Regions from separate parts of the Bacillus sp. MC1252 genome, predicted to be linked through region 1. Evidence: a T-box and tRNA genes for the amino acid it is inferred to sense, from the RefSeq annotation. Region 1 holds a T-box; the other holds one or more tRNA genes.
What was found. A T-box is a leader RNA that pairs with one kind of tRNA and senses whether it is charged. The one in region 1 lies ahead of proS (proline--tRNA ligase), so its partner is inferred to be a tRNA-Pro.

Region 1 (14,588 bases):
GATGCTTCACATCCCCTTCTCTGTAGCGGACCATGAGTCGTTCATGTTGGACGAGGTGTGTTTCTAGAAAAGACATCGCCTGCTTCGCCATGCTGATGGCTTCCTCTGCATCAAATACCCTTCCTGCTTTGGCAAGTGCAGAGATCATCAGTGCATTCCAGGATGTGAGCACCTTGTCATCGACAAGCGGTGCGGGACGCTGCTGTCTCACGGATTGTAAGATGTGCTGAGCGAATTGCAGCTTGGACTGAAGGGTTTTGTCGTCTATCAAAAACGATGCTTTGATGTCATCAAATGAGGTTGAAATCGTGTGAGGGATGTTCCACCCTTCAAAGTTCCCCTCTTCTGTGATGTGGTAGACCGCGCAGAATAAAGCGCCAAGGTCGTCGCCTAAATGGGTCATGATCTCATCTTTTGACCAGACGTAATATTGCCCTTCTTTCCCTTCCGAATCTGCATCTATCGCTGAATAAAAGGAGCCGTCACGATTTATCATGTCTTGTTTGATAAATTGGATGAGGTGGTGGACAAGCTTTTCATACTCAGGTTGTTGAGTGAGCTGATAGGCTTCCGTGTATGCTTCCATCAGCAAGGCGTTATCATACAGCATCTTTTCGAAATGCGGCACAAGCCATTTTTCATCCGTCGAATAACGAGAAAAGCCTGAACCAATATGGTCATAAATACCGCCGTTTGCCATACCGTCTAACGTTTTCGTGACCGCATATAACGCATTTTCTTGCCCTGTCCATTCGTAATAGCGCATAAGGAACGTGAGCATATGAGGTGCAGGAAATTTCGGTGCAGAACCGAACCCGCCATAAAGCGTATCAAAGCTGCTCATGAGCTGATAATAGGCTTTGTGGATGGATTCTTGAGACAGCGTGTTTTCTGTCTGTCCTGCTGATTTGATGCGCAGATTATTTGTCGCCTTCTCTGCCAATGATTCGATATGATCTCGGTCGTTGTGATACGCATCCAGTAATTGCGTCAGTGCCTCGATGAAGCCCGGACGTCCGTAAGCACTTCTCTTTGGAAAATATGTCCCCGCATAAAAAGGCTTTTGATCAGGCGTGACAAACACATTCAGCGGCCAGCCGCCTTGCCCCGTCATCATCTGACAAACGGACATATACATGGAATCAATATCAGGACGTTCCTCACGATCGACTTTAATTGAAATGAAATGCTCGTTTAGGATGTCGGCGACTTGTTGATCTTCGAAGCTTTCGTGTGCCATGACGTGGCACCAGTGACAAGTGGCATAGCCAATGCTGACAAGTACAGGTTTGTTTTCACGTTTTGCTTTGTCGAAGGCTTCTTGCCCCCATGGGTACCAGTGAACTGGGTTGTGAGCGTGCTGAAGGAGATACGGTGATTTTTCAGTGATGAGTGGGTTGGGTGTTTGGTTGTTTGGCATGGGTCACCTGCTTTTTTCATTTTATGTTCTATAAGATTCTTCAATTGTAGGGGATTTATGAGTTTTACTTCTTCACCAACACATATTGTAAGTGTTCCAATTCGAACATGTACATCAGTTCATCTATCTCTTTAAAATATATATGCTTCCCAAATCGTTTTTTACTTAGGTCAATCTCTACGTCCAATTGATCTTCTTTTTCTTTTGTTTCCAGGCCGTCTACACAAGAGTAGATTTCAATGGTTTCTCCTTTTGACAGCTCTGTTTCAATAAAAAGAAAAAGAGGGTGAAGGGAATGAATGATGCCTAATTCATAAATATAGGGATGTGTGAATTTGTCTTTTACCGCTTCATAGACGGGATCTACATGAGCAATGTGAATGCCAGCAAAATCTTCTTCCGTTTCGAATACTGTCATCAATGGCTCCTCTTTTTGATAGGTTTTGGCCTTTTTTTGTCTTCTATCAAACGTTTTGATATTGAATTCAGAGAGCGGTTTGTAGGTAGGATTTTGACCAAAGGGACCAAGCGGCAGTTCTTTGTTTGCGCCAATATAATGATGTAAGGTCATGAGTTGTCTCCTTTTCTTCGAATGATTTCTCGTTATTTGATTATTTCCGTTTTATCAATTTATGGTGGAGTATGCAATTCTTATCATATATGCTCACTACTTTATTTATAAAGGAAGATGCAAGTAGTTTGACTAAATACCTCTCAGGGTATACTATCTGAACATAGGATAAAGAGAAAGGAGTGTTAAAGGTGGAATATAATCAACAGATGAAGAACCGTCTTCGCCGAATTGAAGGACAGATCAAGGGTGTCCTTGCGATGATGGAGCAAGGAAAGGATTGTCGTGAAGTTGTGACGCAGCTGTCTGCATCACGCAATGCGATTGATCGGGCAATGGGTGTGATTGTGAGTACAAATCTTGAGCAATGTGTCCGTGAAAGTCTTGAAGAAGGCAAGGATACGGAGGGTCTTGTGAAAGAGGCAGTCGAGCTGTTGGTGAAAAGCCGGTAAGAAATTTTTCAGCCTTTGAAGGTTGACGAATTTTTTTACTTGTTGTAATATACCCTTACCAGTATAAGTATATATTTTTACTTTTTATATACCCCAGTAGGTATTATTATTTGAAGGAGGAGCATGATGGAAGAACAGAAGAAACGGACGACAATTGTTTTATTTAGTGGAGATTATGATAAAGCGATGGCCGCTTACATTATTGCAAATGGCGCAGCAGCCTATGATCATGAGGTGACGATTTTTCATACTTTTTGGGGACTAAATGCCTTGCGTAAGGATGACATGGTGCCAATGAAAAAAGGCTTTTTAGAAAAAATGTTTGGCAAAATGATGCCGCGCGGGGCTGATCGAATGGGGCTGTCAAAGATGAATTTTGCAGGAATGGGGCCGAAAATGATCAAGCACGTGATTAAAAAACATAACGCCATGACCTTGCCGCAGCTCATTGATATGGCGAAGGAACAGGAGATCAACCTCGTTGCATGTACAATGACGATGGATCTTTTAGGATTACAGGAGAAAGAGTTATTAGATGACATTCAATATGCTGGTGTAGCGGCATATTTAGCAGATGCTGAAATTGGGAATGTGAATTTATTTATCTAGTGAGGTGTTAAACACATGATTCAAACACTTTTGATCATCATCGTCATCGGTTTGCTGGTGAGCCGTTTTCTTCCCGTACGGGGTGTGAAACAAATCGATGCAGCCGATATGAAGCATAAACGGCATAGTAAAGATCAACAGCTGATTGATGTACGATCTCCTGTAGAATTTCAAACAAACCATATCAAAGGATTTCAAAACATCCCCTTACCTCAGTTAAAAGAGCAAGCACATCAGCTTGCGAAGGACAAAGAGGTTTATGTGATATGCCAGAGCGGGATGAGAAGTATGCAGGCAGCCAAAATATTGAAAAAGCAGGGATTTACCTATATTACGAATATCAAGGGTGGCATGAATGCTTGGCGTTCAAAGGCGTAATAGGCTTAAAAATATACCCCCACCCCTATATAAAGGAGGAAATATGATGCAGCAACCAACGGCGATTTTAGATGCAAAAGGACTGGCATGCCCGATGCCGATTGTGAAAACAAAAAAACAAATGAACGAGCTATTGCCAGGTGATGTGCTTGAAGTGCAAGCAACCGATAAAGGGTCAACAGCGGATCTAGCGACTTGGTCAAAAAGTGCAGGTCACGAATTTTTAGGAACAAAAATAGAAGGACAGGTGCTCCATCATTTGATCCGAAAGGGCGGCGCTCCACAGGCGGGTGGGCAGCCAATGATTTCGGAAATGTCTTTGCACACCTTTCAACAGAAGGTAGAAGAAGGTCAGCCTTTGTTTATTTTAGATGTACGAGAGCCGGATGAATACGAGTCGGGGCATATTCCAGGTGCTGTTCATATCCCGCTTGGCGAGGTTGAAGATCGTGCTGAAGAATTGAACCGTGAGACACTCATTTACCTTATCTGTCATTCAGGCAGAAGAAGCGAATTAGCCGCACAAAAGTTAAAAGAAAAAGGATTTCATCAATTGATCAATGTAGTGCCAGGCATGAACAGCTGGACAGGACAGATTGAAAAATAGGAGCTGAATCAAACATGACTGTAAAGGCAATGACGGCAGAACAGTTAACAAAAAAGGTCATCCACAAAGAGCCGCTCTTTTTGTTAGATGTACGAAATGAGGCAGATGCTCAGGACTGGAAGATTGAAGGAGAAGCGATTGAATATGTCAATGCACCTTACTTTGACCTGCTTGATGGCGTAGAGGATATTTTACACAAAGTACCGAGTGACCGAGACGTGCTGGTGGTTTGTGCAAAAGAGGGCTCCTCCATTATGGTAGCGGAGATGCTGTCAGAGGCGGGCAGGTCTGTCCATTATTTACAGGGCGGCATGAAGGCGTGGAGTGAACATCTAGAGCCAGTGAAGATAGGTGATTTAACTGGTGGTGGAGAGTTGTATCAATTTGTGCGGATGGGCAAGGGCTGCCTGTCCTATATGATCATGTCAAATGGAGAAGCCGCAATTGTGGATGCAGCGAGAATGACAGATGTCTATCTTCATTTTGCTAAAAAGCATCATGTCACGGTGACGCATGTGTTTGATACACACCTTCATGCGGATCATATATCAGGCGGGAAAAAGCTGGCTGAACAGACTGGGGCCATCTACTGGCTGCCGCCAAAGGATGCAGAAGAGGTGACGTTTGAGTACAACCACCTTGAAGAAGGACAGCGTGTGACGATTGGAGCGGCGACGATTGATATTCACGCCCTTTACTCACCGGGCCATACGATCGGTTCAACATCCTTTATCGTGGACGATCAATATCTTCTTTCAGGCGATATTTTGTTCATTGATTCTATCGGAAGACCTGATCTAGCTGGAATGGCGGAGGATTGGGTAGGTGATTTGAGAGAAACACTCTATGAACGATATACGATGCTTTCAAAAGACTTGATTGTTCTGCCTGCGCATTTCATGATCATGGAAGAGGTCAATGAAGACGGAAGCGTTTGGAAGGAACTGGGCGTTCTGTTTGAAGAAAATCATGGCCTGAACATTGAAGATGAAGACGTATTTAGACAGATGGTCACGCAGGATCTGCCTGCACAGCCAAACGCCTATCAAGACATTCGGCAAACCAATATGGGCAAGCTGAATCCAGACGATGAAGCGCAGCGAGAAATGGAAATTGGCCCAAACCGTTGTGCGATTCGATAATGTTCAATAAAATAAGAAGAGAGAGGCGATCAGATGCGATCAGATCAAATGTTAGACGTAACGGGGCTTGCGTGCCCAATGCCGATTATTCGAACGAAGAAAAAAATGAACGACTTAGCGGAAGGTCAAGTTTTAGAAATACATGCAACTGATAAAGGAGCTAAAGCTGACCTTGCTGCATGGGTGAAGTCAAGCGGACATGAATTGATCACGCAGACAGAAGAAGGGCATGTGCTGAAGTTCTGGGTGAGAAAAGGGTCCTAAAGGATGTAGGGGTATCTGCTAAAGATCCCCTTTTCCTTTTCAAAGGAGGAGACCAGCGTGGATTTTGCGTTTTTGATTACACTTTTTATCATCGGATGTATTGGTTCCTTCTTATCAGGAATGGTGGGGATCGGGGGATCTGTGATCAACTATCCCATGCTGCTTTATATTCCGCCTCTTGTTGGTGTGATGGCACTGTCAGCACACGAGGTGTCAGGGATTGGCGCCATTCAAGTGCTCTTTTCGACACTCGGTGGTGTACTGGCGTATCGGAAAAGCGGGTTTTTACACCGCTCGTTGATTTTATATATGGGGAGCAGTATATTGGCTGGCAGCTTATTAGGCAGTTATGTATCACATTTCATGCCGGAGAAAGGGATGAATCTCGTCTATGGACTGCTCGCCATTGTAGCCGTTATCCTTATGCTGATCCCGAAAAAAGGACAGCGTGCAGACGTAGAGGGAGAAGTGATTTTTCATAAAGGGCTGGCTGCTGGTATTGCTTTTGTGATCGGCAGTGTTTCAGGTGTGCTAGGCGCTGGCGGGGCATTTATTTTGGTGCCTGTGATGCTGTCTATTTTAAAAATTCCTGTACGGATGACCATTGCGTCATCACTTGCGATTACGTTTCTTTCTGCCATAGGCGCATCTACTGGAAAGATATTGACGGGTCAAGTCATGCTCCTTCCTGCTGTTGTGTTAATGGCGGCAAGTTTGATTGCCGCTCCGATTGGTGCCAAGGTCGGTCAGAAAATCAATGCCGTCTTCTTACAATGGCTACTTGCCGTGATGATTACCGCGACAGCGATCAAAATTTGGCTGGATATATTTTGAAGAAAAGACCAACAGGGAAAGCAGATTCTGCTTCTAACGTGTTGGTCTTTTTTATTTGACGTCATCGTGCTCGATAAACGTTTCAAGTGCTGGGTGGTACTCTTTTTGATAATGAAGGTTGGGGCATGTTTTCACGACTTTGCCTTGCAGGGCATTGGACTTTGAGACTTCTAATGCTGTTTTACATTTAGGGCAGCGTTCGGCAAAGAATGAGGGCCAGCGCTTCATAGATCACCACTCCAGTTAAAGTCTTAAAAACCTATTATATTAATATGAATTATAGGGGATCGAGTAGTTGAGGTCAATGGGTGTTTGGCTCTTTTTAACAAAAAAAGAAGCATCGTGAAGGATGCTTCTCTTTCGTCCATATTATTAGTAGGCTTTCGCCCAGAACACCATATCAGATGCAGGCTTTCCGCAGCAGACGCATGTGTCAGAAACGGATTCCTGTTCAAATGGGATACAGCGTGAGGTCGCCCCTGTTCTTTCTTTGATGTCGTTTTCACAGGCTTCGTCACCGCACCACATCGCTTTGATCAATCTGTTTTCTTCCAAAAGGATTTGCTCGATGTCTTCGATTGTGTGGGCGTGTGATGTTTTTTCATGTAATCGTTCTTTCGCCTTTTCGTACATGGTCCGCTGAATGTCTTCAAGGGTGGATATGATGGTTTGTTCAAGTGCATCTAACGTGACGGCTTGCTTTTCACCTGTGTCTCGTCTTGCGAGCATCACTTGTCCCTTTTCGATGTCCTTTGGTCCAACTTCTACACGTAAAGGAATACCCTGCATTTCACATTCGTTGAATTTCCAGCCTGGCTGTTTATCGCTTGCATCGATGTCAGCACGTGCGATGCGGGCGAGTCGATCTTTCAATTCATAGGCATGATCCAGTACACCTTCTTTATGGGAAGCGATTGGCACAATACGTACTTGGGTTGGCGCAATATTTGGCGGCAGGACGAGTCCTCTATCATCACCATGCACCATAATCATGGCGCCGATGATTCTTGTCGTGAAGCCCCAAGAGGTTTGCTGGACATGCTCTAGTTTTCCTTCACGGTTTAAGAATTCAATGCCAAATGCCTTTGCAAATCCGTTGCCGAAGAAGTGAGAAGTGGCGGTTTGCAGTGCTTTTCCATCATGCATCAGGCTTTCGACCGTATAGGTGAAACGGGCTCCAGCGAATTTTTCCTTCTCTGTTTTTCTCCCTTTAATGACAGGAATAGCAAGAAGCTCTTCGCAAAGAGAAGCGTAGATGTGGAGCATTCTTTCTGTTTCTTCAATTGCTTCTTGCTCCGTCTCATGGCATGTATGCCCTTCCTGCCATAGGAATTCAAGGGTTCTTAGGAATGGGCGTGTTGTCTTTTCCCAGCGGACGACATTGGCCCATTGGTTATACAGCTTTGGTAAATCGCGGTAGGAGTGAATGATGTTTTTGTAATGCTCAGCGAACAGCACTTCAGAAGTTGGTCTGACGCAGAGTCTTTCTTGTAATGCTGATTCACCGCCATGAGTGACCCACGCCACTTCAGGAGCGAAGCCTTCGATATGATCTTTTTCCTGCTGCAGCAGGCTTTCTGGGATAAAGAGCGGCATATAGACATTCTCATGACCGGTTTCTTTGATTTGGCGGTCAAGTTCATCGCGAATGTTTTCCCAAATTTTAAAGCCGTATGGCTGAATGATCATACTGCCTCTGACGCTTGAATAATCGACGAGCCGCGCCTTTGTGACAACATCTGTATACCACTGGGCAAAGTCGTCTTCCATGCTTGTAATTTTCTCAACAAATTGTTTCTTTGACATCGCATTTTTCCTCCTTTTAAAAAACAAAAAAAGCTGTGCTTTAAGTTAGGGACCATTCCTGGTGGTACCACCCTAATTTAAAGCACAGCTTTACACTCGATCATGATAACGGTATGAACCGCTGTATGAAACAGAACTAAATCGGCAGGTTCACTTGAAGATGTCAGTAGGAACTTCTCAGCACCGTTCCCTCTCTGTTAAAGATCGATTCAAGCTACTATTCCAGATCTACGTTGATCATATTTCGTTGATTTTTCATCAGTTTACCTGTAAATGCAGGAGAAATCAAGTTGATCTGCGGGTTCGTTTATTGCCTTTGTGGGTCTTTTGCTTTGAGCTCCAATTGGCAGGAATTTTCTATTTTTGCAGCTTGCTAGTTATGTGAGGCTATGCTAATATATTTGAAGAAAAAAATAGACTTGTATAACCTCAATAATATGGTTTGAGGGTTTCTACCAGGATCCGATAAATCCTGATTACAAAAGCGTGCTTTCCTTTTTTGTAATCAGGGTTTTTTGTTTGTCTACACCCTGTATCAAAAGTGAAAGCCATGATATAGAGAAGGGATGTTAGACATGAACTGGAGAGTGTATTTATTAGCCGTTTCTACTTTTGCGGTTGGATTAGTTGAGCTTGTGGTCGGAGGCATTTTGCCAAGTCTTGCAGAGGATCTGGATGTTTCTCTTGCGACAGCTGGGCAGCTTATCACGGTATTTGCGATTGTGTATGCGATATCAGCACCGGTGCTGCTGACCGTCACAGCCAAAATCGAACGAAAGCGTCTTTATTTAATTGCGTTATTGGTGTTCACACTAGGAAATGTGTTCACTTATTTTAGTTCAACCTTTGCCCTTGTTATGATGTCAAGGGTGTTCATTGCGATGAGTACAGCGCTTGTGGTGGTGTTATCACTGACGATTACCGCCAAATTGGTGGAACCATCGCATCGGGCTAAAGCGTTAGGTCTGATTTTTATTGGCATTAGTTCCTCACTTGTTCTCGGTGTACCGATTGGTATTTTTATTACAGAGAGCTTTGGCTGGAGAGTGATGTTTTTAGGAATCAGTATTCTATCTGCCATATCCATGGTGCTGATCTATTTTCTATTGGAAAAAATGCCAGTTGAAAAAGTCACTCCTCTTAGAGAGCAGATTCGTTCATTAGGGCATCCGAAAATTTTTAGTGCACACTTGATTAGCTTGTTTATGCTTGCGGGCCATTATATGCTTTATTCTTATTTCACCCCATTTCTAATGGAAGTTCTGCATATGACCCCGTTTTGGATTAGTATTTGTTATTTGGTCTTCGGGCTTGCGTCTATTGGCGGAAATGGTTTTGGCGGCTGGCTTAGTGACAAACTGGGTTCAGGGAAAGCCATCTTGCTTGTGACAATAGCGTTTGCGGCTGTGATGTTTATCATTCCTTATACAGCGGGTGTGTTTGTGCTCTTTATGGTGATGGTTGTCCTATGGGGAGCGCTTAGCTGGGCACTGACGCCTGCTTTGCAAAGCTATTTGATTCAAACAGACCCGGTGACGTCTGATATTCAGCAAAGTTTAAATACATCGGCTTTGCAAATTGGCATCTCGATCGGATCAGCAGTGGGCGGTGTCATATTTACGATGACCGGTTCATCCGTTGATTTGGCTAAATTCGGTGCAGTGTTTGTGCTGATTGCCTTTAGCTGTGCGGTGATTTCGTTGAAGAGACCGCCACTTTATATGGATCGTCAGAATCATGCTGAATAGCTGCCTATGATTAGGCAGCTTCAGATTGTTGACAAAGGGCTAAAATGATCTTTATTTTAGCCCTTTGTCTTCTTTTCAGCGTGATTGAAAACCTTTGAAGTCTAGGAAGGACGAGCACCGGCGCGGAGTGAATTTGACATTCGTGAGCACCGGCGCGCAGACCTGACAAAGAATGCGAGGGTTTGTCTACACGCTGTAGCTGTCTATGATTAGGCAGCTTTTTGATGTTTATTCTATTTCAAAATCACACCTTCACTTTTACCAGTAACCACTTTTTCTCCATGCTGGTTGATATAGCGAGAAAAAAGGTGGACACGGTCATATTGTTCAAGGGGTTCCACCTTTGTGACGGTCATCTGACAGGTAATGGTATCACCTGTATAAACGGGGCGGATGAAGGTACATGTCATGTCTTGACCAATAAAATGAAACTGACCGCCAAGCTTAGTAGCCAGACTTGCTGTGAGAAAGCCGTGAACCACTCGCCTCCCCCGGTCATCCAGCTCGGTATGGTGTTTGCCGAGATCGCCTGTCATTTCGCCGAATTGAATCACGTCTTCGTGTGTATAGGTTCTGCTTGTTTGAAATTGATCGCCCGGTTGAATCATCTTTCCTTCAACTCCTTTTTTTAAATGTATCAAAGGAATAAATGAATGTACATTCATTTTTAAACGATAGGTCTGCATCATTAATTTGCGAGCAAAAGAGAAGGTATCTCTTCAACTCCTTTGCTAAAAGGAAAACATGCAGTTTCATATCGTGTAATCTAGTAGAAAAGTTCATACATTTATCAGGTCCGATGGCCTGTTCTTTTTCTGACATACACATTTCTTTTGACTCCTCTCTTGATTATTAGTACCATTTTATTAACCAGTTAAGAGTGGAGGTTCAGATGGAAACAAAAGAGCAGATTGTATTAAAAGCGATTCAAGATCTGATTATGCATAGGGAAAAGAGACGGAATGATCCAACAGATCCACTGATTACCACGACTGATACACTCAAGCAAGATTGGACACTCACACAGCTTCACATTTTATCGATGATTCAAGCCAATCCAAACGAATCAAATAATACATTTCTATCTCAACAACTGAAACTATCAAAGCCAGCCATTACAAAGGCGGTGAAAAAACTAATTGAAAAAGGCATGGTGGACTATTGCCACCGGCAAGGTGATAAGAAATCGGTCTATTATTCATTGACAGAAAAAGGGGCGCAATTGGCGGCGCTGCATGATGAACTCCATGAAAAAGCAGTCACATCCTATTTAGAATTCCTCCATCAGTTTAATGAAGACGAATTACAAGTGATCGAACGCTTCTTAAAGGCTTGGAAGGAAAAGATATAGATAAAAAAAGACCGAAACCATCCTACATACTAGATGATTTCGGTTTTTTTATGGTAAAATTAACATATATTGACGTTATTCGTAATCATGATCAAAAGGAGGGAGCCTTTTTGGAGAAAGAAATGATAGAAAATTTTAAAAAGTCCATGTTCATCATGCCGTTCGTTGGATTGTTTGTCAGCTTGCTATTATTTGTTTATTTTTTTGGCATTACAGGAGTGGAAGGGTCGATTTGGGCTGCTGCTTTGTATTGTGCTCTGCCTTTTTTGGGGTACACGATATTCTGTTTGCCGTTAAGTATCTATTTTTCGGTCAGCAAAAAACGCTCAATCCATAGAAATGAGGAACATACGTGATAGTCGTCAGCGCTTGTCTTGCTGGTTTGAAGGTCCGTTATAATAGCAGCCATCGATTAGATCAGCGAATCGAGGAGCTTGTTCAGGAGGGAAAGGCAGTCACGGTTTGCCCCGAGCTGCTAGGCGGCTTCTCCACGCCAAGGCCTCCAGCAGAAATCATTGGTGGCGATGGATATGATGTATTACAGGGCATTGCCTCTGTTGTCGATGTGCATGGAACTGATGTGACAGAGATGTATGTAAAAGGTGCAAAAGCCACGCTTGAACAGGTTCAGTCTCTTGAAGCGACAGCGGTTGTGTTAAAAGAGTACAGCCCTTCTTGCGGCAGCCGGATGATTTATCGGGGCGATTTTAACGGTAAGACGAAGGCTGGAGATGGTGTGACGTCCGCCTTGCTGAAACAGCATGGGATTCAGGTGTTCTCTGAGGAGGATGATTGGACCTCGTTGTTTTTATAGGTGTGACGGGATAGAAGGGGGAGTCAGGTTGAAAAAGTGGATCATTGGTTTAGTAGTCGTTATTTTAATTGGCATTGGCATTGGCATTTATTTTATGATCAATGCGAAAACATACTCTTTTGATGATGTGGTCTCAATTGATAAAAACAAGGTGACTTCGATTCAAATTGAGCATGATAAAGAACGTGTTGTGGTGGAAAAGAAAGAGGATATTCAAAAGCTGCTGAAGGAATTTTCAGGTATCAAATTAAAGAAAACGAATGAAGCTAAAAAAACCTCAAAAGAGCCCTATTGGATCAGAGTGTATGAGAATGAGAAGGAAACATATGGTCTGACTTTTTACGACCAATCATTTTTAGAGATATATGATTTTTCTAAAACGAAAGATCAAACGAGCGAATATCGAATCGTTGATGCCAATCAAGCCGATATGGGGCAATATATGAAATAACATCAATCAGCATTTCATGCATGATAAATAAAAAATTCGGGTATAGTGCTTGGTAAGTAAAAATGAAGCGGAGGTTTGTTTGATGAGTGGATTAATAGATACAGTCACATTAGCAAACGGAGTAAACATGCCAAAGCTGGGCTTTGGTGTATGGCAAGTAAAAGATGGGGATGAGGCTGTCAATGCAGTCACAGACGCTCTTGAAGCGGGCTACCGAAGCATTGATACAGCAGCGGCCTATCAAAATGAAGAAGGGGTAGGCAAAGCCATTCAGCAATCAGGCATCTCTCGCGATGATCTGTTCATTACGACAAAAGTCTGGAATCGTGATCAAGGCTATGAGTCAACACTCGAAGCCTTTGAAACGAGTATGAACAAGCTGGGTCTGGATGTATTAGACCTTTATTTAATTCATTGGCCGGTTGAAGGCAAATATAAAGAGACATGGAAAGCGCTAGAGAAGCTGTATAGGGATGGACGCGTTCGAGCAATCGGGGTGTGTAATTTCCATCAGCACCATCTAGAGGATTTATTAGAAGAGGCAGAAGTCGTGCCAATGGTCAATCAAATTGAGCTGCATCCAAAGCTGACACAGGAGCCTTTACGAGACTACTGCAAGGAGAAAGGCATTCACGTAGAAGCGTGGTCGCCATTAGGCAGCGGGAAGCTTCTTAACCATCCCGTTCTTCAGGATATCGCGAAAAAACATGACAAATCAGTGGCCCAAGTGATTCTTCGCTGGGACTTGCAGCATGGCATTGTGACCATTCCGAAGTCTGTGACGAAGAGTCGAATTATTGAAAACACACAAGTATTTAATTTTGAGCTGTCCGCACATGAGATGGGTGTCATCGATCAGTTAAATGAAGACGAGCGGACGGGTCCAGACCCAGATAACTTTGATTTTTAACATGGAGAAAAGCACAGGCTGCGACGCCTGTGCTTTATTGTTTGCCAGCATGTTCAGACGGTTTTTTTGGACTGATATGTCTCAATGATATGAATGGCGTCGACAATTTGCTCTTTCGAATAGTCACCAATCAAACAAAAGGTTTCATCTGCGCGTGCAGCATGGCTCGCCACCGTAATAGCAGCTTCGTTCAGATCAGTCCTGATGCCAAGCTCATGCATATTTCTAGGTAATCCAAGTGTTTGATAGAGCTCTAGTAATTCATCTACTTCGGACATTCGGTTTTCTGCGGCAAGCTGAACGAGAATGCCATAGGCTACTTTTTGTCCATGTAACACATGATGCGTTTCTTCAATAAATGTCAATCCATTATGGATGGCATGGGCTCCTGCCATTCTTCCATAGCGTCCCCCATACCCGCCGACCGTACCGGCTAATGTAATAATCGTATCCGTGACATCCGCAAATGCTTGCGAAAGCTGACCTGTTTTTAAGCTGTTGACGGCTTCTTCACTATGAGAAAGAAGAATATCTCGAACATATACAGCTTGTTTTAATGCAGCATGTACCATGAGCGGCAAGGAATCTTTTGCATTACGAATAATGGCTTCCGCTTCATACCATTTCGCGAGCGTATCACCAATTCCGCTTTGGAGATAGGAAAGTGGAGATGAAAGCAAAAAGGTATGATCAATTAAGGTAAGATAGCTGGACCGCTTATGATAATCGACTCTCACGAAATTCCCTTTGTCATCATAAATGACGCTGAGCGGTGTAGACGCAGCACATGTACCTGGAATCGTTGGAACCATGATGACTTCAATTTGAAGAGCATCTGCAACCGATTTGGCGGTGTCTAAAATAGTGCCGCCCCCGATCCCGATGACCACATCTGCTCCTTTGAGTTCTTCTGCAATTCGTGTAATCGCATTCGGTGAACTGTATCCTTTGTGCTGGACAACCGGCCAATGGGACGGGAGCTTTGAGTACTGTGAAAAAGCATGATATGACTGATATCCAGTCACTACAGCGGGTGATTGAAAGGAAGAAGCAAGTGTCTCTAGTTGATGATAAATCCCCTTTTGAGAAATAAATTGGTTGGGACCGCTTCTGACGATATCTTCTGGATGGATCATTGATCTCTGCTCCTTTTCAAAATCATATAGTCCATAAATCATCTCATTATACAGAAAGTTCTGTCAAATTATCCGACAATATGAGGGAATAAGCC
Region 2 (14,588 bases), 1.2 Mb from region 1:
GTCATTGGAAACTGGGAAACTTGAGTGCAGAAGAGGAGAGTGGAATTCCACGTGTAGCGGTGAAATGCGTAGAGATGTGGAGGAACACCAGTGGCGAAGGCGACTCTCTGGTCTGTAACTGACGCTGAGGAGCGAAAGCGTGGGGAGCGAACAGGATTAGATACCCTGGTAGTCCACGCCGTAAACGATGAGTGCTAAGTGTTAGGGGGTTTCCGCCCCTTAGTGCTGCAGCTAACGCATTAAGCACTCCGCCTGGGGAGTACGGTCGCAAGACTGAAACTCAAAGGAATTGACGGGGGCCCGCACAAGCGGTGGAGCATGTGGTTTAATTCGAAGCAACGCGAAGAACCTTACCAGGTCTTGACATCCTCTGACAACCCTAGAGATAGGGCTTTCCCTTCGGGGACAGAGTGACAGGTGGTGCATGGTTGTCGTCAGCTCGTGTCGTGAGATGTTGGGTTAAGTCCCGCAACGAGCGCAACCCTTGATCTTAGTTGCCAGCATTTAGTTGGGCACTCTAAGGTGACTGCCGGTGACAAACCGGAGGAAGGTGGGGATGACGTCAAATCATCATGCCCCTTATGACCTGGGCTACACACGTGCTACAATGGACAGAACAAAGGGCTGCGAGACCGCAAGGTTTAGCGAATCCCATAAATCTGTTCTCAGTTCGGATCGCAGTCTGCAACTCGACTGCGTGAAGCTGGAATCGCTAGTAATCGCGGATCAGCATGCCGCGGTGAATACGTTCCCGGGCCTTGTACACACCGCCCGTCACACCACGAGAGTTTGCAACACCCGAAGTCGGTGAGGTAACCTTTATGGAGCCAGCCGCCGAAGGTGGGGCAGATGATTGGGGTGAAGTCGTAACAAGGTAGCCGTATCGGAAGGTGCGGCTGGATCACCTCCTTTCTAAGGATATATGGAGCAGCGTGCGTTTTGGTCTTGTTTAGTTTTGAAGGATCATACCTTCAAAACATGTCTCTAGCGAGACAGGATTGTTCTTTGAAAACTAGATAACAATAAGTAATACATTCACATTGAATGCAATGCAAAGTTCATCACACATAGTGATTCTTTCTAAAGTAAGAAATGGTTAAGTTAGAAAGGGCGCACGGTGGATGCCTTGGCACTAGGAGCCGATGAAGGACGGGACGAACACCGATATGCTTCGGGGAGCTGTAAGCAAGCTTTGATCCGGAGATTTCCGAATGGGGAAACCCACTGCTCGTAATGGAGTAGTATCCATACTTGAATACATAGAGTATGAGAAGGCATACCCGGGGAACTGAAACATCTAAGTACCCGGAGGAAGAGAAAGCAAATGCGATTCCCTAAGTAGCGGCGAGCGAAACGGGAACAGCCCAAACCAAGAGGCTTGCCTCTTGGGGTTGTAGGACACTCTATACGGAGTTACAAAGGAATGATATAAGCGAAGAGGTCTGGAAAGGCCCGCCAGAGAAGGTAACAGCCCTGTAACTGAAATGTCATTCCCTCCAGAGTGGATCCTGAGTACGGCGGAACACGTGAAATTCCGTCGGAATCCGGGAGGACCATCTCCCAAGGCTAAATACTCCCTAGTGACCGATAGTGAACCAGTACCGTGAGGGAAAGGTGAAAAGCACCCCGGAAGGGGAGTGAAATAGATCCTGAAACCGTGTGCCTACAAGTAGTCAGAGCCCGTTAACGGGTGATGGCGTGCCTTTTGTAGAATGAACCGGCGAGTTACGATCCCGTGCAAGGTTAAGCAGAAGATGCGGAGCCGCAGCGAAAGCGAGTCTGAATAGGGCGCATGAGTACGTGGTCGTAGACCCGAAACCAGGTGATCTACCCATGTCCAGGGTGAAGTTCAGGTAACACTGAATGGAGGCCCGAACCCACGCACGTTGAAAAGTGCGGGGATGAGGTGTGGGTAGGGGTGAAATGCCAATCGAACCTGGAGATAGCTGGTTCTCTCCGAAATAGCTTTAGGGCTAGCCTCAAGGTAAGAGTCTCGGAGGTAGAGCACTGATTGGACTAGGGGCCCCTACCGGGTTACCGAATTCAGTCAAACTCCGAATGCCGATGACTTATCCTTGGGAGTCAGACTGCGAGTGATAAGATCCGTAGTCGAAAGGGAAACAGCCCAGACCGCCAGCTAAGGTCCCAAAGTATACGTTAAGTGGAAAAGGATGTGGAGTTGCTTAGACAACCAGGATGTTGGCTTAGAAGCAGCCACCATTTAAAGAGTGCGTAATAGCTCACTGGTCGAGTGACTCTGCGCCGAAAATGTACCGGGGCTAAACGTATCACCGAAGCTGCGGACTGTTCTTACGAACAGTGGTAGGAGAGCGTTCTAAGGGCTGTGAAGCCAGACCGGAAGGACTGGTGGAGCGCTTAGAAGTGAGAATGCCGGTATGAGTAGCGAAAGACGGGTGAGAATCCCGTCCACCGAATGCCTAAGGTTTCCTGAGGAAGGCTCGTCCGCTCAGGGTTAGTCGGGACCTAAGCCGAGGCCGAAAGGCGTAGGCGATGGACAACAGGTTGATATTCCTGTACCACCTCCTCACCATTTGAGCAATGGGGGGACGCAGGAGGATAGGGTAAGCGCGGTATTGGATATCCGCGTCCAAGCAGTTAGGCTGGGAAATAGGCAAATCCGTTTCCCGTAAAGGCTGAGCTGTGATGGCGAGCGAAATTTAGTAGCGAAGTTCCTGATTCCACACTGCCAAGAAAAGCCTCTAGCGAGGTGAGAGGTGCCCGTACCGCAAACCGACACAGGTAGGCGAGGAGAGAATCCTAAGGTGATCGAGAGAACTCTCGTTAAGGAACTCGGCAAAATGACCCCGTAACTTCGGGAGAAGGGGTGCTTCTTAGGGTGTTAAAGCCCCGAGAAGCCGCAGTGAATAGGCCCAGGCGACTGTTTAGCAAAAACACAGGTCTCTGCGAAGCCGTAAGGCGAAGTATAGGGGCTGACGCCTGCCCGGTGCTGGAAGGTTAAGAGGAGCGCTTAGCGTAAGCGAAGGTGCGAATTGAAGCCCCAGTAAACGGCGGCCGTAACTATAACGGTCCTAAGGTAGCGAAATTCCTTGTCGGGTAAGTTCCGACCCGCACGAAAGGCGCAACGATCTGGGCACTGTCTCAACGAGAGACTCGGTGAAATTATAGTACCTGTGAAGATGCAGGTTACCCGCGACAGGACGGAAAGACCCCGTGGAGCTTTACTGCAGCCTGATATTGAATGTTGGTACAGCTTGTACAGGATAGGTAGGAGCCTTGGAAACCGGAGCGCTAGCTTCGGTGGAGGCATCGGTGGGATACTACCCTGGCTGTATTGACCTTCTAACCCGCTGCCCTTATCGGGCAGGGAGACAGTGTCAGGTGGGCAGTTTGACTGGGGCGGTCGCCTCCTAAAATGTAACGGAGGCGCCCAAAGGTTCCCTCAGAATGGTTGGAAATCATTCGCAGAGTGTAAAGGCACAAGGGAGCTTGACTGCGAGACCTACAAGTCGAGCAGGGACGAAAGTCGGGCTTAGTGATCCGGTGGTTCCGCATGGAAGGGCCATCGCTCAACGGATAAAAGCTACCCCGGGGATAACAGGCTTATCTCCCCCAAGAGTCCACATCGACGGGGAGGTTTGGCACCTCGATGTCGGCTCATCGCATCCTGGGGCTGTAGTCGGTCCCAAGGGTTGGGCTGTTCGCCCATTAAAGCGGTACGCGAGCTGGGTTCAGAACGTCGTGAGACAGTTCGGTCCCTATCCGTCGCGGGCGCAGGAAATTTGAGAGGAGCTGTCCTTAGTACGAGAGGACCGGGATGGACGCACCGCTGGTGTACCAGTTGTTCTGCCAAGGGCATCGCTGGGTAGCTATGTGCGGACGGGATAAGTGCTGAAAGCATCTAAGCATGAAGCCCCCCTCAAGATGAGATTTCCCATTCCGCAAGGAAGTAAGATCCCTGAAAGATGATCAGGTTGATAGGTCTGAGGTGGAAGCGTGGTGACACGTGGAGCTGACAGATACTAATAGATCGAGGACTTAACCTATATTCTAATGTGAAGTTTGAACGTTGTTATCTAGTTTTGAGAGAACATTCTCTCCATCAGGTTTGGTGGCGATAGCGAAGAGGTCACACCCGTTCCCATACCGAACACGGAAGTTAAGCTCTTCAGCGCCGATGGTAGTTGGGGGGTTCCCCCTGTGAGAGTAGGACGCCGCCAAGCTTTTCTAAGGATCAGTTCCAGACGGAACTGATCTTTTTTGTGGTACTTGAAAGGAAGTCTATCTGATTTCATTTGTTTAATGAACGATGGCAGCGTCACCTCATTTACAAGCGAAACGCTTTGAAAACAAGAAGAAAGCACATTGAGCGTGTTGAAACCTTGTCTATGGAAAAAACAATAGAGAGACAGAGTAGTAGGTTGTCTAAGACACTGCATACAAATTCATTTAAATGGAAATGTATAAGCCTATTGCTATTTCATTAATATATTACGCCTATCAATGAACTATAAGGAATATCTATATCATTAAAGTATAAAAATGATGGGGAGCTGATATTTCAGAAGGAATTGAATGTTTTTAAAGAGAATAAAGAGTGGAGAGGTTTAGCTGATAAACATTGAATTGCAGCAGTTTTGACAGGGGAAATGACTATTATTTATGAAAAGAAATGCGTAACGAAAAATGAAATAAAATTTTTTTAATATAGCCTTTACAAATGAGTAAAACCTGTATATAATAATCTTTGTCGGATCGAGAGATTCCTACATAGTGGAGGATTAGCTCAGCTGGGAGAGCATCTGCCTTACAAGCAGAGGGTCGGCGGTTCGAGCCCGTCATCCTCCACCATATTTATTCTTACATAATGTTAGGATAGATAAAGCCGGTGTAGCTCAACTGGTAGAGCAACTGACTTGTAATCAGTAGGTTGGGGGTTCAAGTCCTCTTGCCGGCACCACTTTCATATGGTAAGATAGACAAGTCGCTTTTAAAGCGAGCCATTAGCTCAGTTGGTAGAGCATCTGACTTTTAATCAGAGGGTCGAAGGTTCGAGTCCTTCATGGCTCACCATTTTCATGCGGGTGTGGCGGAATTGGCAGACGCGCTAGACTTAGGATCTAGTGTCTTTATGACGTGGGGGTTCAAGTCCCTTCACCCGCATAGCCAAACAAAATAAAGAAATCCTGTAATGCGGAAGTAGTTCAGTGGTAGAACACCACCTTGCCAAGGTGGGGGTCGCGGGTTCGAATCCCGTCTTCCGCTTATACCATCCACGCCGGGGTGGTGGAATTGGCAGACACACAGGACTTAAAATCCTGCGGTAGGTGACTACCGTGCCGGTTCAAGTCCGGCCCTCGGCATTATACAATAAGCGCCCGTAGCTCAATTGGATAGAGCGTTTGACTACGGATCAAAAGGTTAGGGGTTCGACTCCTCTCGGGCGCGCCATTAAGATCGGGAAGTAGCTCAGCTTGGTAGAGCACTTGGTTTGGGACCAAGGGGTCGCAGGTTCGAATCCTGTCTTCCCGACCATCTTTTATGGGGCCTTAGCTCAGCTGGGAGAGCGCCTGCCTTGCACGCAGGAGGTCAGCGGTTCGATCCCGCTAGGCTCCACTTCTTAAAGGATTATTTTTATCATGGCGGTGTAGCTCAGCTGGCTAGAGCGTACGGTTCATACCCGTGAGGTCGGGGGTTCGATCCCCTCCGCCGCTATAAAGGACCTTTAGCTCAGTTGGTTAGAGCAGACGGCTCATAACCGTCCGGTCGTAGGTTCGAGTCCTACAAGGTCCACCATCTATACGGAGGAATACCCAAGTCCGGCTGAAGGGATCGGTCTTGAAAACCGACAGGGGTGTCAAAGCCCGCGGGGGTTCGAATCCCTCTTCCTCCGCCATATTTTTTAAAAACCATATCATCGCGGGGTGGAGCAGTTCGGTAGCTCGTCGGGCTCATAACCCGAAGGTCGCAGGTTCAAATCCTGCCCCCGCAACCAAATTTTTTTCTTATCTCTATATTGGTCCGGTAGTTCAGTTGGTTAGAATGCCTGCCTGTCACGCAGGAGGTCGCGGGTTCGAGTCCCGTCCGGACCGCCATTTTTAAATGAAATACATGGCTCGGTAGCTCAGTTGGTAGAGCAACGGACTGAAAATCCGTGTGTCGGCGGTTCGATTCCGTCCCGAGCCACTTTTACAAATAAATATTGACAGTATGGCGGTTGTGGCGAAGTGGTTAACGCACCAGATTGTGGCTCTGGCACTCGTGGGTTCGATTCCCATCAATCGCCCCATACATATTTTTGCGGGTGTAGTTTAGTGGTAAAACCTCAGCCTTCCAAGCTGATGTCGTGGGTTCGATTCCCATCACCCGCTCCATTTGTATATCGTTCATGGGCCTGTAGCTCAGCTGGTTAGAGCGCACGCCTGATAAGCGTGAGGTCGGTGGTTCGAGTCCACTCAGGCCCACCATGATCTTCCGCAGTAGCTCAGTGGTAGAGCTATCGGCTGTTAACCGATCGGTCGTAGGTTCGAGTCCTACCTGCGGAGCCAAAATGGAGAAGTACTCAAGTGGCTGAAGAGGCGCCCCTGCTAAGGGTGTAGGTCGCGCAAGCGGCGCGAGGGTTCAAATCCCTCCTTCTCCGCCATTTATCTGGCCCGTTGGTCAAGCGGTTAAGACACCGCCCTTTCACGGCGGTAACACGGGTTCGAATCCCGTACGGGTCATTTTTAAAAGAGATCTATGAAAGATCTCTTTTTTATTTTCATCAAAACGAAAGACCGCCATCATCGCGGTCTTTTTTTACATATTCATGGAATAGATCGTATAAGACAAGTATGTCGCAAAGAATCCCCATAAGACATAAGGGATTAGTAAAATAGAAACGACTTTACTGAGCTTACGTGAGACGATGACAAGTGCGAGTGCTGTCAGTGCAACAAGCAGGCAGTCAATGGTAGCGGCAAACAAATCTTTTTGTGTAAATTGAAAAAAGCTAAAGGCTTGATTGAAGACATAATTTAAAAGAAAAAGAATCCAAAACGGTAAAGTGATTTTTTGAAATCCATACTTCCCATAAATAATCGCTGCGGACAACGAGATGAGAGCAAATAAGACAGCCCACACAGCTCCAATCACACCCCCACTAGGTGTCCATTCCGGTTTGTTTAATGCATCATACCATTCTCTGTCAATAGGGAACAAGAACCCTGCAATAGAGAATAGTGCGTATGTAATAAAGAAGACGATAATCGCCCAAATGATACTTTTTCTAGCCATCAAGAATCTCCTCCAATCAAATTCACTCTTAAAGTGATTTCCCAATTATTACATGATATAAACATAAAGCCCCCAATATGAGGGGCCTATTGATTTTTTTCTGTATAAGGTTCTTCTTCGTACGGCTTCAAGTCACCAAACACCGTCATGACGCCTTCTTCATCTAATGCATCTTCATAGGCTTCGTGTGCTTTATTCGGATACACCTTGCTTGCTTTTCCTTCGAGATCAGCAGCTGCGAATCCTTCATAGTCTTCAACATAATCTTCATCTTCTGATTGTGTATACACATCATCGTATGTCTCGGGAGGAAATTCCATATCGGACGGGGTATCAGAGTTGCCGTAGCGTTCTACGTCTTGATATGCATCTTCTCCATCGTAGGCAGCACTTTCTTCATTTTCAAATTGTCCTGATGGTGGATTTAACAAATCCTCTTCAATGGGACGATTTTGTGAAACGGTCTGCTCTTTTGAATGCTCTGTGCATGTGACGGCGGTAGGCAAGGCCTCTAAGCGTTCTTTAGGAATAGGGGCTTTACATACCTTGCACACACCATAAGAGCCGTCTGCGATTGCTTGGAGTGCTTCATTGATGTCTGACAAATGTTCATGTGCCAAACTGTTTAAGGCAATATCTTTTCCGCGCTCGAACAGTTCTGTTCCTTGGTCTCCAGGATGGTTGTCATAGGCAGACAGTTCTCCGACTGCATCATAAGGAAATGATACTTTTTGTTCATCGTCATGGCTATTGGCTTCAATTTCTTGTTTTTCATCGAGAAGTCTCTGCTTCAAATGATGTAATTCGTCTTTAGACAACAATGCGATCATCCTTTCATATCAAACATATTGTTAGTATGAGCAATTTTGCATGTAAGACTTGTTCCAATTTGAAGCAATTCCTCATAAAAAACGCCTGCGGCTGCAGGCGTTGTATGCTACGCAATATAATATTGTAATATCAATGCGATCGTTAACAGGAAACCGAAAAATGTATTGGTTTGAGCTGTAGACTTCATGGCATTCATTAATTCAATTGGCTTTTCTTTTTGCTTAAACTCTTTAATGGCTGTATATGCTTTCGGCACACTGAGTAAAACAAGAAGGCTCCAAAGGCCAATGATATCTGTGAGGATATAAACAAAAATGAGTACGTATGATACCAAAAACATGGAAAGTAGAATGTTCACTGCAGCTTTTCGTCCAGCAAGGATAGCAAGTGTTTTACGTCCATTTTCCTTATCGCCGTCTAAATCCCGGATATTGTTCGACAGTAAGATGGCTCCAACTAAAATAGAAATCGGCAATGACACGAGAACAGCTGTTGACGTCAGTGTTCCTGTTTGGATATAGAAACTAATAAGGATGATTCCTAATCCCATAAAAGCACCTGACACAAGTTCTCCAAATGGTGTATAAGCAATTGGTACAGGTCCACCGGTATAGAAATAGCCTGCTGCCATACAAATAAGTCCTATAAGTGCAATCCACCAGCTAGACATCATGCAAATATAAATCCCAAGGAATAGAGAGAGTGCGAATAATGCATAAGCGAGGCTGAGAACTGTTTTTGGCTTCACACCATTTCTAACAATGGCGCCGCCGATGCCGACAGATTTCTCATTGTCCAACCCGCGAACATAGTCAAAATACTCATTAAACATGTTCGTTGCAATTTGGATAAACATAGATGCAAATAGCATAGCTAAAAATAGGCCAACATGTATTTGACCACTCGGAAGTGCTAGAACAGTTCCTAAAGTAACGGGAATAAATGCGGCTGTTAATGTATGCGGTCGTAATAAATTCCACCAAATCCGCCAGTTCTTATCAGGCTTAATCGGTGAAAGCTGATCTGTTATCGATTGATGCTGCATAAAATATACTCCTTTAAATAAAAAAATACGTACACGTCCAAATTCCAGTTTAGCAAAGTTCAAAAAGGTGTCAATATATTGATGCGATGAAACCTGAAAAAGATGTTTGCTAATCGTTGCCATATAGAGAGAAAGCTTAATCTTGGGACAAATCTTGCCATTTTTCTTTAGATGCTCTCGTTTCGATAAGCGGGAGCGAAAAAATCTTGAAAGCGTGATATAATAAGGATTCGAGGTTTTAAAAGCTGTTTTCTTTACTAAGTTCATCTGTTAAGGTTTATAATAGAAAAACAGGTCATTCGACATACTCGAATGTTCATGTATTTTTCACATGATGGTTTTATTTTTTTATGTTATTTCATGGATTTTGGAGGAATGTATCATGGTGACAACAGTGCAAAGTACTTTCCGGCAGGAAGCGCTTGCGACATTAGAAGAAGCGAATAACGTCAACCATGCTGTTTTGATAAGCTACTCCAGAAGAGTTGACGATCTGGATCCTCTTGCCTTTTTCCAAAGCGGCGAAGCGGATTTTTTAGGCGAGCGGTTTTTTTGGTCTGATCCAGAAAGCCAAATGATATTTTCTGGACTTGGCAGAGCGGCCGTCATTAAATCATCTGAGCAAGGCACGGAACGATTCGAGACAGTTCATCATGAATGGGAACAGCTAAAACAACACATGTTCCATTTTCATGATGAGAAGGAGTTAAAGCATGCGGCTGTTGGTCCGCTTTTATTTGGAGGATTTTCATTTGATCCGTATGAAGAGAAGGCGCGTCACTGGGAAGCATTTGGCGAGGCTCATCTTTTTGTGCCATCTATGATGCTGACTGTCTCAACAGAAGGCACGTTTCTTACGATCAATGAATGGAAGCAGGTGGACGGGAATGTTCATCAGCTCATTCAAGAGTTAGAACAGAAAGCTTCTCGTTTCGAGACATTGCCGGTACGAACTGATGGACAAGCTGAGCTAGTTCATATGGAAGAGCTGGATGTGAAGGAATGGATGAAGGCGATCCATGAAGCGACAGAGCACATTCGTGCGAACGAATATGAAAAGGTTGTTTTAGCAAGAGAAGTCTTGCTTCACTATAAAAATCAAATTGAACTTGCTCCACTATTAGCAGAATTATTAAAGCACCAAACGACGAGTTATGTATTTGCTATAGAACAGGGAAGACAAGCGTTTGTTGGGGCCACACCGGAACGTTTAGTCAAAAAAAGCGGTGATGAAGTCTTTTCATCATGCTTAGCAGGTTCCATTGTACGCGGGAAAGATGAAATCGAAGATCAAGCATTAGGTGAGGAACTGCTTCACGATGAGAAGAATTTGATTGAACATCGAATTGTCGTCAATATGATTGAGCAAGCATTTGAGGCAAACTGCCACCACGTGCATAAACCTCATCAACCAAGTCTTTATAAAACAAAAAACATTCAGCATTTATTTACACCGATTGTAGGAGAAATCAAAAGCAGCTGTTCCCTCTTTTCATTAATAGAGCAGCTCCATCCAACGCCAGCATTAGGAGGATATCCGAAGGAAAAGGCGGTTGAGGTGATCCGTGAAATTGAACCGCTGAAACGTGGTTGGTATGCCGCACCGGTTGGCTGGATCGATTCTCAGGACAACGGAGAATTTGCTGTAGCGATTCGGTCAGGTCTTATTGAGGAAGAACATGTTCGTTTGTTCGCTGGCTGCGGAATTGTCGAGGATTCCCTTGCAAAGCAGGAGTACGAGGAAACGCAAGTGAAATTAAGACCAATGCTGTCTGCTCTTGGAGGTCGTCCGATTGAATAATCACATCATGACAACATATATTGGCAGATTGATGGATGAATTTGTACAAGGTGGTGTGAAGGAGGCGGTTGTCTGTCCTGGTTCCCGTTCAACCCCGCTTGCGATGCTGGCTCTTGCCCATCAAGACATCCATGTCCATGTGTTAGTGGACGAACGGTCTGCTGCTTTTTATGCGCTGGGTCTTGCGAAAGCGAGTCAAAAACCAGTGCTGCTCATTTGTACATCAGGTACGGCAGCTGCTAACTTTTACCCAGCCATTGTAGAGGCTCATTATTCCCGGGTACCACTCATTGTTTTAACTGCTGATCGGCCGCACGAATTGAGGGAAGTTGGGGCTCCTCAAGCGATTGATCAGCAATTCTTATTCGGTAAGTTTGTTAAATGGTTCACAGACTTAGCATTGCCTGAAGAAAGTCAAACGATGCTGCGGTATGTACAGACTGCTGCCGCTAGAGCAAGTCACATCTCAAAGCAGGAGCCTAAAGGACCTGTTCAGGTCAATGTGCCACTGAGAGAACCATTGGTACCTGATCTGTCCATTGATCCTTTTCATAGAGAAGCAAAAGAAACGAAAAAAGTATTAGCAGCAGGTCAGGCTTTCCCAAACGATCATGTCATGTCTGAATTAGTGTCAATTCTGAACCAATCCACAAGAGGGCTGATTGTTGCTGGTGAACTTCATACGAAGGAAGAGCAAGAGGCAGTGTTACGTCTTTCGAAAGCCTTTCATTTTCCCATTTTAGCTGACCCGCTTTCTCATTTACGAAATGGGCATGAAAATGAAGGGTTGATTATCGATGCGTATGACTCTTTATTGAAAGATGAAGCATTACAGCAGCATCTATTGCCTGATATGGTGATTCGTTTTGGACCGATGCCTGTGTCTAAGACTTTATTCAAGTGGTTGGAAAAGCATGCAGAAGTGAAGCAGATTGTGGTAGATGCTGGCGGAGGTTTTCGTGATCCTGGATTAAGTGCATCATACGTGATTGAAAGTCATGTGGTTACTTTTGTAGGTGAAGTCTTAAATAGAGCGGATCAACGAGAGGATACAAATTACTTAAACTGCTGGCAACGTGTCAATTCTTCTTTTAGAACGCATGCAGCCCAATATTCTGATGAGGACCTGACATTCGAGGGAAATGTGTATCGTCAGCTTCAACACCTCTTGCCAAAGGAGAGTGTGCTTTTTATCGGAAATAGTATGCCGATTCGTGATGTGGATACATTTTTTGAAACCCAGTCGAAATCTTTTCATATGCTGGCGAATCGCGGGGCAAACGGCATTGATGGCGTTGTGTCCACAGCACTTGGAACGTATGCGGCTTTGAAACAACCGATCACCCTGGTCATTGGAGACTTGTCTTTTTACCATGATATGAATGGGCTTCTTGCCGCTAAGCTGATGGAAATTCCACTGACGGTTGTTTTGTTAAACAATGATGGTGGAGGAATCTTTTCTTTCCTTCCGCAGGCATCTGATGAACCGTATTATGAGAAACTCTTCGGTACGCCGACTGGGCTGAATTTTGAGTATGCATCGAAGCTGTATGGGGGAACCTATTCGAAGCCAACAACGAAGCAAGAATTACACGATGTGTACATGACGCATATACATGAGCCTGGCCTTCATTTAATCGAAATTGAAACAGACCGGCATTCCCGTGTAGCCAAGCACCGCCAGATGATGGATGAGATTTTAGGAGAAGTGAAAAAAGAATGCCTTCTCTCATAATACGAATGCGTGATGGTGTGGCGTATGAGGTGGTGGATCAAAACCCATCGGCTGAGAATGCCACGTTATGCTTACACGGTTTCACAGGGAGTGCAGCCTCTTGGCAGTTCTTGAATGCCTATATGGAGAATACAAGATTGATTCAGGTCAGCTTGCTTGGTCATGGCCGCACGGACTCGCCAGAAAGCGTGAGAAGATATGCGATGTCGCAGCAGCTGGCGGATCTTGCAGAGATTTTAAATCAATTAAAGCTTCACAAAGTGAATATTCTCGGATATTCTATGGGAGGGCGTATTGCTTTATCATTTGCCTCCCGTTATCCAGAACGTGTAAACAAACTGATTCTTGAGAGTACTTCTCCAGGAATTCACTCTTTCAAGGAGCGGATGACAAGGCTAAAGCAGGATCATCAGCTGGCTCAAAAGATTAGACATGAAGGCTTAACTCAGTTTGTGGATTTTTGGGAGAACATTCCGCTGTTTGCTTCGCAGAAATCCTTATCAGCGGGCAGGCTGGCTCAACTGAGAGAGGGAAGGCTAAAATCCAATCCCCTTGGGCTAGCTCGCAGCCTAGAAGGCATAGGAACAGGTTCACAGCCGTCTATGTGGCAGGCACTAAAGCATATCAAACTGCCTGTTTTGTTCATATGCGGAACGCTTGATGAAAAGTTCTGTCATATCGCCAAACGTATGCAGCAGGAGCTTGAAGGCAGTCAATTAACATTGGCAGAGCATGTAGGGCATACAGTTCATGTGGAACAGCCACATTTTTTTGGTAAAATAGTAAGTGAGTTTATTTTAGCGCAAGATTAAAGGAGGAAATATTGATGGCTATTGAATGGCAAACTGAGCGTCAGTATGACGAAATTTTATATGAAACGTATCATGGGATTGCAAAGATCACCATTAACCGTCCACATGTACATAACGCGTTTACACCAAAGACCGTCAGTGAATTAATTGATGCATTTTCACGCGCTCGTGATAATTCTGATGTTGGTGTGATCGTACTTGCAGGTGCTGGAGGTAAAGCATTCTGTTCTGGTGGAGACCAAAAAGTACGCGGCCATGGCGGCTATGTAGGAGACGATCAAATTCCGCGTCTAAACGTATTAGACTTACAGCGTTTAATTCGTGTCATTCCAAAACCAGTCATTGCGATGGTTGCAGGTTATGCGATTGGCGGGGGACATGTTCTTCATATCGTTTGTGATCTGACAATTGCAGCAGACAATGCCATTTTTGGACAAACAGGACCAAAAGTAGGCAGCTTTGATGCTGGTTATGGCTCAGGCTATCTTGCACGTATTGTTGGTCATAAGAAAGCGAGAGAAATCTGGTACTTATGCCGTCAATACAATGCACAAGAAGCGCTTGATATGGGACTTGTCAACACAGTTGTACCATTAGAGCAGCTTGAAGAAGAAACAGTGAAGTGGTGTGGGGAAATGCTAGAAAAGAGCCCGACTGCTTTACGATTTTTGAAGGCTGCATTTAATGCAGATACGGATGGATTAGCTGGGATTCAGCAATTTGCAGGGGATGCGACACTTCTTTATTACACAACAGATGAAGCAAAAGAAGGACGCGATTCCTTTAAGGAAAAACGCAAGCCGGACTTCGGTCAGTTCCCGCGTTTCCCTTGATTCAATGATATGAATGAAAACAGCTTAGTGCATCAGACTAAGCTGTTTTCTTTTACGAAAAGGAGGTGTCATGATGAAGCAACCCAATTGGCTGCTGCACCGTGCCTATTTAACGCCAGACCGAGTCGCGCTCATTTATCAAGATAAAAAGTGGACATTTCGCGAATTAGCCTTTGAAGTAGATGAGCTTGCAAATAGACTTGCACGTACATCACTGAAAAAAGGGGAGACGGTTGCGCTTTTGATGAACAATCATCCTCAAATGGTGATGCTTGTT

Region 2: it has a tRNA-Pro gene. The T-box ahead of proS (proline--tRNA ligase) is inferred to sense a tRNA for this amino acid. The anticodon was not compared.

Annotation. Positions count from the first base shown of each region.
Region 1 covers NZ_CM166369.1:220,482-235,069, forward strand. The annotation lists gene ACYH0L_RS01265 (thioredoxin domain-containing protein) at 1-844, opposite strand, end outside; partial or broken gene ACYH0L_RS01270 (thioredoxin domain-containing protein) at 929-1,420, opposite strand; gene ACYH0L_RS01275 (hypothetical protein) at 1,485-1,991, opposite strand; gene ACYH0L_RS01280 (metal-sensitive transcriptional regulator) at 2,183-2,443, shown strand; gene ACYH0L_RS01285 (DsrE/DsrF/DrsH-like family protein) at 2,570-3,052, shown strand; gene ACYH0L_RS01290 (rhodanese-like domain-containing protein) at 3,068-3,430, shown strand; gene ACYH0L_RS01295 (rhodanese-like domain-containing protein) at 3,477-4,037, shown strand; gene ACYH0L_RS01300 (MBL fold metallo-hydrolase) at 4,052-5,179, shown strand; gene ACYH0L_RS01305 (sulfurtransferase TusA family protein) at 5,213-5,443, shown strand; gene ACYH0L_RS01310 (sulfite exporter TauE/SafE family protein) at 5,501-6,277, shown strand; gene ACYH0L_RS01315 (hypothetical protein) at 6,329-6,505, opposite strand; gene proS (proline--tRNA ligase) at 6,650-8,083, opposite strand; T-box leader at 8,128-8,323, opposite strand; purine riboswitch at 8,483-8,582, shown strand; gene ACYH0L_RS01325 (MFS transporter) at 8,659-9,831, shown strand; gene ACYH0L_RS01330 (MaoC/PaaZ C-terminal domain-containing protein) at 10,065-10,439, opposite strand; gene ACYH0L_RS01335 (MarR family transcriptional regulator) at 10,724-11,182, shown strand; gene ACYH0L_RS01340 (hypothetical protein) at 11,293-11,538, shown strand; gene ACYH0L_RS01345 (2-thiouracil desulfurase family protein) at 11,535-11,996, shown strand; gene ACYH0L_RS01350 (DUF5301 domain-containing protein) at 12,025-12,447, shown strand; gene ACYH0L_RS01355 (aldo/keto reductase) at 12,530-13,357, shown strand; gene ACYH0L_RS01360 (iron-containing alcohol dehydrogenase family protein) at 13,411-14,493, opposite strand.
Region 2 covers NZ_CM166369.1:2,724,180-2,738,767, reverse strand. The annotation lists rRNA gene ACYH0L_RS14125 (16S ribosomal RNA) at 1-912, shown strand, start outside; rRNA gene ACYH0L_RS14120 (23S ribosomal RNA) at 1,095-4,025, shown strand; rRNA gene rrf (5S ribosomal RNA) at 4,087-4,202, shown strand; tRNA gene ACYH0L_RS14110 (tRNA-Val) at 4,755-4,830, shown strand; tRNA gene ACYH0L_RS14105 (tRNA-Thr) at 4,864-4,939, shown strand; tRNA gene ACYH0L_RS14100 (tRNA-Lys) at 4,977-5,052, shown strand; tRNA gene ACYH0L_RS14095 (tRNA-Leu) at 5,060-5,142, shown strand; tRNA gene ACYH0L_RS14090 (tRNA-Gly) at 5,173-5,244, shown strand; tRNA gene ACYH0L_RS14085 (tRNA-Leu) at 5,257-5,342, shown strand; tRNA gene ACYH0L_RS14080 (tRNA-Arg) at 5,354-5,430, shown strand; tRNA gene ACYH0L_RS14075 (tRNA-Pro) at 5,438-5,514, shown strand; tRNA gene ACYH0L_RS14070 (tRNA-Ala) at 5,523-5,595, shown strand; tRNA gene ACYH0L_RS14065 (tRNA-Met) at 5,621-5,694, shown strand; tRNA gene ACYH0L_RS14060 (tRNA-Ile) at 5,699-5,775, shown strand; tRNA gene ACYH0L_RS14055 (tRNA-Ser) at 5,783-5,875, shown strand; tRNA gene ACYH0L_RS14050 (tRNA-Met) at 5,898-5,974, shown strand; tRNA gene ACYH0L_RS14045 (tRNA-Asp) at 5,998-6,074, shown strand; tRNA gene ACYH0L_RS14040 (tRNA-Phe) at 6,093-6,165, shown strand; tRNA gene ACYH0L_RS14035 (tRNA-His) at 6,193-6,268, shown strand; tRNA gene ACYH0L_RS14030 (tRNA-Gly) at 6,280-6,353, shown strand; tRNA gene ACYH0L_RS14025 (tRNA-Ile) at 6,370-6,446, shown strand; tRNA gene ACYH0L_RS14020 (tRNA-Asn) at 6,453-6,527, shown strand; tRNA gene ACYH0L_RS14015 (tRNA-Ser) at 6,532-6,622, shown strand; tRNA gene ACYH0L_RS14010 (tRNA-Glu) at 6,630-6,701, shown strand; gene ACYH0L_RS14005 (TspO/MBR family protein) at 6,778-7,254, opposite strand; gene ACYH0L_RS14000 (TraR/DksA C4-type zinc finger protein) at 7,341-8,075, opposite strand; gene ACYH0L_RS13995 (1,4-dihydroxy-2-naphthoate polyprenyltransferase) at 8,192-9,130, opposite strand; gene ACYH0L_RS13990 (isochorismate synthase) at 9,513-10,931, shown strand; gene menD (2-succinyl-5-enolpyruvyl-6-hydroxy-3-cyclohexene-1-carboxylic-acid synthase) at 10,924-12,666, shown strand; gene menH (2-succinyl-6-hydroxy-2,4-cyclohexadiene-1-carboxylate synthase) at 12,651-13,478, shown strand; gene menB (1,4-dihydroxy-2-naphthoyl-CoA synthase) at 13,493-14,311, shown strand; gene ACYH0L_RS13970 (o-succinylbenzoate--CoA ligase) at 14,382-14,588, shown strand, end outside.